Regions from separate parts of the Micromonospora sp. NPDC085948 genome, predicted to be linked through region 3. Evidence: riboswitches for the same ligand, from Rfam matches in the RefSeq annotation. Region 3 holds a riboswitch; each other region holds the start of a gene.

Region 1 (3,200 bases), on a different contig from region 3:
GCCTCATGATCGTGCTCGATCCAGGATCTAGTGGCCTGCGGGCGTCGGGAGGCCACTACGTCCTGGTTATAGCGCGATCTTGGCGGCGCGATCTTGGCGGCCCGGTCGCGTCAGCCCGGGTCGCGCCAGCCCGGTCGTGGTGGCGCGGTCACGGGTTGCGGCCGTGGCCTGCCAGGGCGGGTCGGGCGGCGGGACGTCGGCCCCACGGCTTGTACGTGGACAGCACCGTCGCGATGATCATCAAGGTCGTCGACACCGCCGGCGCGATGACCAGGTCCACGCGGTCCCGGGCGGGGAGGGCGGCGCCCACCGCACCGGCGTGCCGCAGATTCGGCGTGAGCAGGAACAACACCAGTCCGACCATCACCGTGGTGAGCACGAGCTTGGCCAGCACCCAGCGATGGCGCCACAGCCCCCACGGGGTGAGTAGCGCGCTGGCGACCCCGATCAGCCAGACCAGGACGCTCAGCGGCGCGAACAGCACCGTGCCGACCAGCGCCGTGACCGGGTAGACCACCGCCGGGTCGGCGCCCCGCTGCACGGCGATGCCGAGGGTGAGGAGCACCAGGTCGGCGCCGAGCCAGCCGAGCGAGGTGACCAGGTGCAGGGTGAGGAGCCCCTTGCGGGCGGTGGGTGGGATCCGACGCATACCGCGATGCTGCCCGCCGACCCGCGCCGGGTCGTCCGACCGCCGACGACATCCGGGGTACGCCCGGCGACGTACCCCGGCCCGGCGACACCATCCTGATCAACACGACAATCGCCGACTCCGGGGTATCCCGTCGTCCGGACACCCCGGAGTCGGCGACCGCGAGTGGATCACCCCCGGACCGGACCGGGGGAGCCGTCGGGTGGGTCAGTAGACCGACAGGTGTACGTGGTTGGTGTGGTCGGTGGACGGGGTCCCGCTCGCGCCGCTGTACGACTTCCACCCGCTGCTGGGCAGCCAGATCTGCCGGTACCAGATCACGTACAGCACGGCGAGCCGGTCGGCGTTGCGGATGAAGTACGCGGCCAGGTTGTTGCCGTACGTCTTGTCGCCGCCGGTGGCGTTGCCGCCGAAGCCGCTCGCCTGGGCGGCGAAGTCGCAGGCCCGGCCCTTGGGATGTTCACCGGAGCCGCTGGGGCGGTGACAGGAGACGTACCGGGTGAAGCCGGCGGCCTTGGCCTGGTTGAGCGCGTGCAGGGTGCGCGGGGTGATGCAGCCGTTGGCGGGGGTGGGGTCGTTGACGCTGCACGACTCGGATGGCCAGGAGCCGTCCGAGTTGCGGGGTGCCGCCTTCGCGTTGGCGGTGGAGGTGCCCCGGTTGGAGCCGCTGTCGGCGGTGGGCTGCGGCTTGGGGGTGTTGGCCACGGTCAGGGCCCGTTCGGCCTGGTCCTTGCGCTTGGCCATCACCGCGACCTGCTTGCGCTGTTCGGTGATCTCGCCGTTCAGGGCGGTCCGGGTGCGGTTGGCCTGGTCCTTGGTGGCGAGCAGATCGCGCAGCACCCGGTCCTCGTTGGCGGCCACCGCCTCCAGGGCGGCGGCCCGGTCCATGAAGCCCTCCGGGCTGTTGCTGTTGAGCAGCGCCGACACCGCGCCGAGCCGGCCGGTGCGGTACGCCACGCCGGCGATCTGACCGACCTTGCCGTCGCGCTGGGCCAGCTCGACCTCGATGGTCTTCAGTTGGGTGGCGAGTTGCTGCTGCCGCTGCACGGAGGTGTCCAGAGCGCGCTTCGCGTCCAGGTAGCCCTTGCTGGCTGCCTCGAGTTGGGCGCGGAGCGAGGGGGTGCCGCCCTCCTCGTCGGAGTCGGGTGCGGCGGCGGCCCGCAGGCCGGTCGGGGGAGCGGCCGAGGCGGTGCCGGCCGGGATCGCGACGCCGAGGGCGAACATCGCGACGATCAGGGCCGCCAGTCGGGCGGCGGGTGGTCGTGCTGGTGCCACTGCGCATGTCCTTCCGTCAGCCGCCGACCGGGTTAGCTGACGGGTTCGGGACGGAAGATCCCTACCGCTGACGCGGATGCACCCCAGGAACGTGGTTCCCCGGTTCGCCCGGTTGGGCGATTAGGCGGCGGCCGCCACCGGCGCCTGGAGGGCGCCGCCTGGTGGAGGCCGGGACCGAGCCTACCGGTGCGGGTGGGGCGGCTGCAGCCGATGTGACGGACGGTGCGTACGTCGTCACGAGAAAAGTGTCACCACTCGATCGAGCCGCAGGCTCCGGAGGCGGCGCCGGGCTCGATCTGCAACGTCGCGTGTTCGATCCGGAAGTCGTCGTGCAGGGCGGTACGCGCTGCGGTGAGCACCGCGCCGACCTCGGCGCCGGGTGCCATGGTCAGGTGCGCGGAGGCCACGTCCATGCCGGAGGTGAGCGTCCAGACGTGCAGGTCGTGCACCTCGACCACCCCGGGGACCGCGGCCAGCCGGTCGTGCACGGCGGTCACCTGGAGGTGCTCCGGGGCGGCCTGCACCAGGATGCGGACGGCGGCCCGTGCCAGCCGCCAGGTGCGCGGCAGGATGAACACGCCGATGGCGACGGCGACCAGTGGGTCGGCCCACCACCAGTCGGTGACGGAGATGAGGAGCGCCGCGCCGATCACGCCGAGTGAGCCCAGCAGGTCGCCGAGCACCTCCAGGTAGGCGCCCTGGATGTTGATGCTCTCCCGGGCTCCGGCGCGGAGCAGGGCGAAGGCGGCGATGTTGGCGAGCAGGCCGAGCACGGCCACCACGAGCATCGGGCCGGCGACGACCTCGTGCGGGTCGCCGAAGCGGCGGATCGCGGTGATCAACACGTAGATCGCGACGCCGGAGAGCAGAACGGCGTTGGCCAGCGCGGCGAGGACCTCGAGTCGGTAGAGCCCGAAGGTGCGCTGCGGGTCGGTGGTGGCCCGGCGGGTCGCGGTGATCGCGGCGAGCGCCATCCCGATGCCGAGCACGTCGGTGAACATGTGTCCGGCGTCGGAGAGCAGGGCGAGTGAACCGGTGTGCAGGGCGGTCACCGCCTCGACCACCATCAGAGCGGCGAGCAGCCCGAATGCCGCCCAGAGTCGACCCCTGTGCTGGTGTGCGGCATTGGCGACCGACCCATGGTGGTGGTCATGACCTGCGCCCACGAGATCCACCTTCCGCCGCCGGTTGGGGCCCGGTCAAATGTATGCTCACATCGCTATGTATGCAAGTGTGGCGTGGACCGCTGGTCCGCCGGGCGAGGCGCGCCGGATCA
Region 2 (3,200 bases), on a different contig from region 3:
GTGACGCAGCCGACGAACGCCGGCTGGTTGGTGGCGAAGTCCGGGTCGATCCGGACCAGACCGGTGGCGGGGGTGCCGGTGTCCAACCGGGGCGCGTGCAGCAGCTCGAAGTAGTGGTTCCAGTCCCAGTACGGGCCGGTGTCCCAGTGCATTCCACGGACGTTCGCGGCGATGGTGCCGGGCACGTTGTCGTGGCCGATGATGTGCTGGCGGTCCAGCGGGACGCCCAGCCGCAGCGCGAGGTGTCGGACCAACTTCGCCGAGGTCCGGTACATCGCCTCGGTGTACCAGGTGCCCTGCGCCGCGAAGCCCTCGTGCTCCAGCCCGACCGCCTTGGCGTTGACGTACCAGTTGCCGGCGTGCCAGGCGACATCCTTGGTCTTGACGTGCTGGGCGATGTGCCCGTCCACCGAGCGCAGCGTGTAGTGCCAGCTCACGTAGGTCGGGTCTTGGACGAGTCGCAGGGTGGTGGCCCAGCTTCCCTCGGTGTCGTGGATGACGATGTACTCGATCTTCTGCCGGGCGGGCCGGTCGGACAGGTCGTGGTTGCCGTAGTCCCCGTCGCCGAACGCCGCGTAGGGCGCCGGGATCCACTCGCAGGAGATGGTCCGGGGGCATTCCAGCCCGTCCGGGCGGGCGAGCCGACGCAGACCCAGCCGGTCCAGCCACGATCGCTGCGGCCGGATCGTCCGGGCCGGCAGCGTGATCCGCTGGCCGTCGTCGGTCACCCGCGACTCGCCGCTGCCGATGGTGGTGAAGACCTCGTCGGCGAAGGCCGCCGCGGCGTCGGCGCTGTCCGCGCCGGCGTAGCGGGCCACCGCGCCGTACCAGCTGGCCGGGTCGGTGCCGGCACCGACCGGCGCGCCCAACTCCCGCTGGTACGAGGCCAGCAGCGCGGCCCCGCCCCGGATGTTGACGTCGGCGTCGGTGCGCAGCGCGTCGGGGGTCGCGCCGGTCAGCGCGGCGGCGGCATCCACGGTCTGCAAGGCGGCGGCGGGTGGCGCCGGGTCCTCGGCCGGCCGGGGCGCGGGTGCCAGCGCGGTGCGGGAGTTGTCGCCACGCGGGTCCTCGGTGCCGGTGTCGTGGTGGCCGCCCACGGGCAGGGCGGTCACGTGTCGGGCGTCGGTCAGGTGCATGGGGCCGTAGCCGCCACTGGTGCTGGGTGTGCCGGCGTTGCTGTCCCAGCGGGACTCCAGGTAGGAGACGCCGAGCAGCACGTCGGTCGGTACGCCGTACTCGGCCGCCGCGGCGGCGTACCGCTGCTGGCGGTCGGCCGTGGGTGCGGCGGCGGTTGCGGGTGGTGGGACCGCGGTCGCGGCGGCGACCACGGCGGCGGCGAGCAGCGCACGCCGGCCGAGGAGCAGGGTTGGATGGTGCATCGAACCCCCTAGATTTCACGGATGAAGGTGAGGTCACCCTCGCGCCGTCCGGGAGTCCGCGTCAATACCTTTCTATGTGTCGACTCGTTGGGAAAGAATTCTTCACCTACGGCCGGTGATCCTTTCCGATCGGTACGGAGTGTCACGGCCGCACGGGTTGCGGAGTGGTAACAAGCGTCTCTACTCTGGTCATTCGTCGGCCCGATAGCAGCTCCGTCCAGCCCGGGCGGTAACGGTCCGACACCGCCGAGTCGTTTCCGAACGAACCGGGGACCCATGTCCCCCGGGGTGAATCCGCAGTCACTGCGGTAGGGCGCCCACTTCCCGCCCGAACCCGTCAGCTAACCCGGTAGGCGGTCAGGAAGAAGGAGTACGGAACCCCGGTGGCACTCCATGCCCCGCGGCCGTCGTCCGAGCGGTCGGCAGCAGCCGGCCCGCCGTCGATCGCGCCGCGCCCACGCTGGTCCCGCTTCACCACCGCGCTCGCCGCCCTGGCCGGCGTCGCCGTCGTCCTGACCGGCAGCGCCACGGCGGCCCACGCCGACCCGTCCGTCGCCGAGATCGAACGCCAGATCGACGCCGACTGGAACAAACTCGAACCGGTCATCGAACAGCACAACGCCACCCGCATCGACCTCGCCAACAAGCGCAGGCAGGCCCAGGCGCTGGCCGCCCGGATCGCCCCGCTGGAGCGTCAGGTCGACGCCGCCATGGACAAGGTCAGTGCCCTGGCCGTACGCGCCTACAAGGGCGAGAACGTGCTGACCGTCAACGCGGTGCTGGGCAGCCAGTCACCCAGCGAGGTGGTCGGCCAGCTCGAAATGCTCGACCGCTTCGCGCACAACCAGCAGCAGGACGTCCGCGAGGTGGCCGACCTGCGCGACGAGCTGGCCAGGCAGAAGGCGCCACTCGACGAGATGGTGACCCAGCTGACCCGTACCGAGGCTCAGTTGGCGGCGAAGAAGAAGCAGATCAACGACGAGATCGACAAGCTGCAGAAGCTGCGCCTCAAGGTGTACGGCAGCGGTGGCGGCGGTCCGTTGCGCCCAGCTCCCTGCCCCGGCAGCTATCCCGGCGGCGCCGCGGGCACGGCGGTCAAGTTCGCCTGCGCGCAGATCGGCAAGCCCTACGTCTGGGGTGCCGAGGGCCCGAACTCGTACGACTGCTCCGGGCTGATGCTGGCCGCCTGGGCGAAGGCCGGTGTGTCCCTGCCGCACAACGCCGCCGCGCAGAGCCGCGTCACCAAGAACGTCAGCAAGGCCGACCTGCGCCCCGGCGACCTGGTCTTCTACTACAGCGACATCCACCACGTCGGCATGTACGTCGGTGGCGGCTGGGTGGTGCACGCCTCGCAGGCCGGTCAACCGGTCAAGATGAAGAAGGTCGACGACGGCCCGATCCACAGCTACGGCCGTCCAGGCTGATCAGGGGTACTGACCGAAGGGCCCGCCGCGACTCGTCGCGGCGGGCCCTTGTCGTTCACGGGGTCAGCGGGTGGGCCAGGTGCGCCAGTGCTGCCAGGCGCGGCTGGGCGTCGGCCCCCGCTGCCCCTGGTAGCGCGAGCCGTAGACCGCCGAGCCGTACGGGTGCTCGGCCGGCGAGGAGAGCCGGAAGATGCAGAGCTGCCCGATCTTCATGCCCGGCCAGAGAGTGATGGGCAGGTTCGCCACGTTCGAGAGTTCGAGCGTGACGTGACCGGAGAAGCCGGGGTCGATGAAGCCGGCGGTGGAGTGCGTCAGCAGCCCGAGCCGCCCCAGTGAACTCTTGCCCTCCAGCCGGCCGGCGAGCTGGTCGCCCAGCGAGATGACCTCAAGCGTCGAG
Region 3 (3,200 bases):
GGCCACCGGCGACGTCGCCCCCGATACCGGCGGACCCGACCAGACCGACAGTCGATCAACGTACGCGGACACCCGCTGACACCGTCCACCCTGGTCAGGGGGCTCGGCGCGGCGCGCGTCGACACGCCCGCGGTCAATGCGCCCGGGTCGGCACGACGGTAGCGTGGGGACGTGGCTTCCGGTCGCGCTCACCGTGGCCAGGTGGCCGACGGGGCTCCCCATCGCTCTGCTTCCTCAGCGAGGTGCCGACCATGGAGACCACCGTCTTCTACCAGTTCGTAACCGAGGTACCGCAGGCCGCTGCCATCTGGTCGGCCCTGTTCCTGCTGGCGCTCGGCGTGCTCGCCGTGCTTGTCGCCCGGCCCGAAGAGGACCGGCCCACCGCCGACCCGTCCCCGGCCGTGCCGACCGCGCGTGAGGTGGCGGCGGCCGCGATCGTCGACCGGCGCCGGTACGCCGAGGAGGTGGCCGTCGCGGCGGCCGGCGCGGCCCGGACGGCCCAGCGGCGACGCGATGCCTGGCTGGCCAGTCAGGAGCAGGCCGAACGCGCCTGGGCGCGCTACGACGAGGCGGACACCGCCGCGCGCCGCTTCGCGGGGTCCGGGGCGCTGCCCAGCCCGGCCACGCCCCGCACCCCCGCCGAGTACGCCGCCCGGGAGCGCTACCTGCACCGCGCGGCCACGGCGGCGTACTGGCGGGGCGACCTGAGCATGGCGCAGCTCAGCGACGTGTTCGGGCACCGGCACGGCTGGGATCCCCGGCGGCACCCGGTCGAGCAGGAAGCGCTGCTCAGCCGGTCGATCCGGGACGCGAGACGGGCCGACCACCAGGCCGCCGCCAGCGCGGAGCGGGCCGCCTGGCGGGCTGCGGAACTGGCCGCCGAGTCGGCGCGCACCCTTGCCGAGGAGGCGTGCGCGGCAACGGCCCGGCTGCGGCCGAGTCGGGCACCCGCCCGCCGGCTGGTGCGCGGGGCGGCCCGTCCCGCCGTGGTGGCACGCTGGCGCCCGGCCCGCGCGGGTTGAGCCCGATCTGTTGTGTGAGCCCGGTCACGGAATGTGGAATCGGGCGTCCGGCACGTTCGGCGCGATTGTTCCCGGGATTCTGACCGCAGTTTCGGCGACCTGTCCGGTTGTCGCCCACAGGCGTCACCGTAACCGCTTGTCCCATCGAGTCACATCAGCGGCAGAACGCGCAGAAATTGTCGCGCCGATTCGGGTTTACGCAGGTGAACCTGGCTTGGCATGGTGTGAACGGGCCAGTAGTGTCGTCCCGTCCGGTGCGGTAACCGATCGCAACAGGCGACGCCGCGCCGACCCGCTCAATCGTCATGAACGAACCGGGGACCCATCAGTACGTCCGGGGTGAATCCGCGAGCCACGGCCCGCGGTAGGGCGATCTTCCCGCCCGAATCCGTCAGCTAACCCGGTAGGCGGTGTCGGAAGGAGTTCCATCCTCGTGCAGCACCTCTCCACCCCTCGGCTGTTCCCTCGCCTCCACGGCACAGCGGTGCCCCCGCTCATCCGTCCAGTGACGGTGAGCTGACCCCCCGGGTCATCGCCTCACCGCCCGGCCACGCCGGGCGTTCCCCTGAGCGGTTCACCACCCGCGGACCACCGTCCGCGCGATGGCGCCTGCCCGGATACCGGTCCGGCCCCGGTGTGCCGCTCTCCCCCCGACCGTGGAGGACCCCGTGAAGCACACCATGCAGCGTCAGCTCCGCCGCCTCGCGACCGAGCGCCCGTACCAGATCGTCGCCGCCTCCGCCGCGGCCCTCGTGCTCGCCGCCACCACCGGCACCCTGCTCGCCACCGCCGACGACGCGCCGGCCGGCCAGCGCACCGCGACCACTGTCGCCGAGATGCGCACCGACGTCGCCGCCTCCCGGGGCGAGGTGCGGGACGCGTCTCCGTCGGCGAGCGCCGCGCCGAGCAGCGCCGCCCCGGCCACCAGCGCCGCGGCGCCCGCCGCCAAGGCCAGCAGCAACCCGGACCTGACCCGGAAGCCGGAGCGGCCGAAGCCGCCCGCGACAAAGGTGCTCGACTACGAGTACGAGGCGCAGAACACGTACTACAACTGCGGCCCGGCGGCCACCCGCAACGCGCTCAGCGCCACCGGGATCGACCGGACCCAGGAGGAACTCGGCGCCGAACTGGGCACCACCGAGTTGGGCACCAACTCGGCCGAGGACACCACCCGGGTGCTCAACGCCGAGGTGAAGGGCTCCCCGTACCGGACCCGGATGTTCGTCGGCGCGCCCAGCCCGGCGCAGATGGACCGCCTCCAGGCCGACGTCGTCAAGGCCATCACCGACGGCCGCGGCGTGGTCGCCAACGTCGTCGGGGACGCCACCGACACCGACGGCTCCTGGCACTCCTACGGCGGCGGCCACTACATCGCCGTCGTGGGTTACAAGGACAACGGCCGCACGGTACGCATCGCCGACTCGGCGAACCCGGCCGACCCGTCGTACTGGGTCACCACCATCGACCTGGCCAACTGGATCGCCAGCCGGGGCTACTCCGCCTGACCCGGCACGCTGACCGCCACGGGCGCCGTCCCTCACGAGGGGCCGGCGCCCGTCGCGTCCTCCACGGCGGTACGCCCCCGTCGACGACTCTCGTCCCTGGCCGTGAACCGTGGGAGACTGCGGCCGTGGTGGATGAATCGGGTGGTCACGCCGGTCGACGGCCGGTCCTGCTGCTGTTGCACGGCCTGGGGGCCACCGGTGACGTGTGGTTGCCCTGGGCGCCGTACCTGGAGCAACACTGGCCCGGCCGGTGGCTGGCACCGGACCTCGCGGGCCACGGCTGGGCGTCGCCGCTGCCGTCGTACTCCTTCGCCGGCTTCGCCGAGCGGATCGCGCCGGCCCTCGCCCCCGACGACCGGCTCGTCGTGCTCGGGCACTCGCTGGGTGGCGTGGTGGGCCTCGCGTTGGCCGCGCGCGACGCCGGTATGCCGGTGGACGCGGTGGTCGGCTTGGGGATCAAGGCGCTCTGGTCGCCCGCCGAACTGGAACGGGCCGCCGAACTGGCCGCCCGCCCGGTGAGCTGGTTCGCCAGCCGTACCGAGGCGGCCCGCCGCTACCTGCGCGTCTCCGGGCTGGCCGGCCTGCTCCCGCCGGACCACCCGGTGGTGGACGCCGGCCTCCGTCAGGTCGACGGCCGGTGGCGGCTCGCCATGGATCCGAACGCCTTCGCCGT

What was found. A riboswitch is a leader RNA that binds a small molecule or an ion and turns the genes downstream of it on or off. The one in region 3 is predicted to bind cyclic di-AMP.
Region 1: linked by a shared signal. The riboswitch ahead of AB0O48_RS24975 (hypothetical protein) and the one ahead of AB0O48_RS11525 (C39 family peptidase) in region 3 are both predicted to bind cyclic di-AMP.
Region 2: linked by a shared signal. The riboswitch ahead of AB0O48_RS13925 (NlpC/P60 family protein) and the one ahead of AB0O48_RS11525 (C39 family peptidase) in region 3 are both predicted to bind cyclic di-AMP.

Annotation. Positions count from the first base shown of each region.
Region 1 is NZ_JBFBJW010000011.1:119,080-122,279, forward strand. It holds gene AB0O48_RS24970 (hypothetical protein) at 149-649, opposite strand; gene AB0O48_RS24975 (hypothetical protein) at 857-1,873, opposite strand; cyclic di-AMP (ydaO/yuaA leader) riboswitch at 1,930-2,061, opposite strand; gene AB0O48_RS24980 (cation diffusion facilitator family transporter) at 2,173-3,090, opposite strand; gene AB0O48_RS24985 (AAA family ATPase) at 3,198-3,200, opposite strand, start outside.
Region 2 is NZ_JBFBJW010000004.1:322,121-325,320, forward strand. It holds gene AB0O48_RS13920 (N-acetylmuramoyl-L-alanine amidase) at 1-1,379, opposite strand, end outside; cyclic di-AMP (ydaO/yuaA leader) riboswitch at 1,614-1,749, shown strand; gene AB0O48_RS13925 (NlpC/P60 family protein) at 1,763-2,803, shown strand; gene dcd (dCTP deaminase) at 2,867-3,200, opposite strand, start outside.
Region 3 is NZ_JBFBJW010000003.1:414,016-417,215, reverse strand. It holds gene AB0O48_RS11535 (acyltransferase) at 1-79, shown strand, start outside; gene AB0O48_RS11530 (hypothetical protein) at 252-1,022, shown strand; cyclic di-AMP (ydaO/yuaA leader) riboswitch at 1,306-1,447, shown strand; gene AB0O48_RS11525 (C39 family peptidase) at 1,679-2,527, shown strand; gene AB0O48_RS11520 (alpha/beta fold hydrolase) at 2,653-3,200, shown strand, end outside.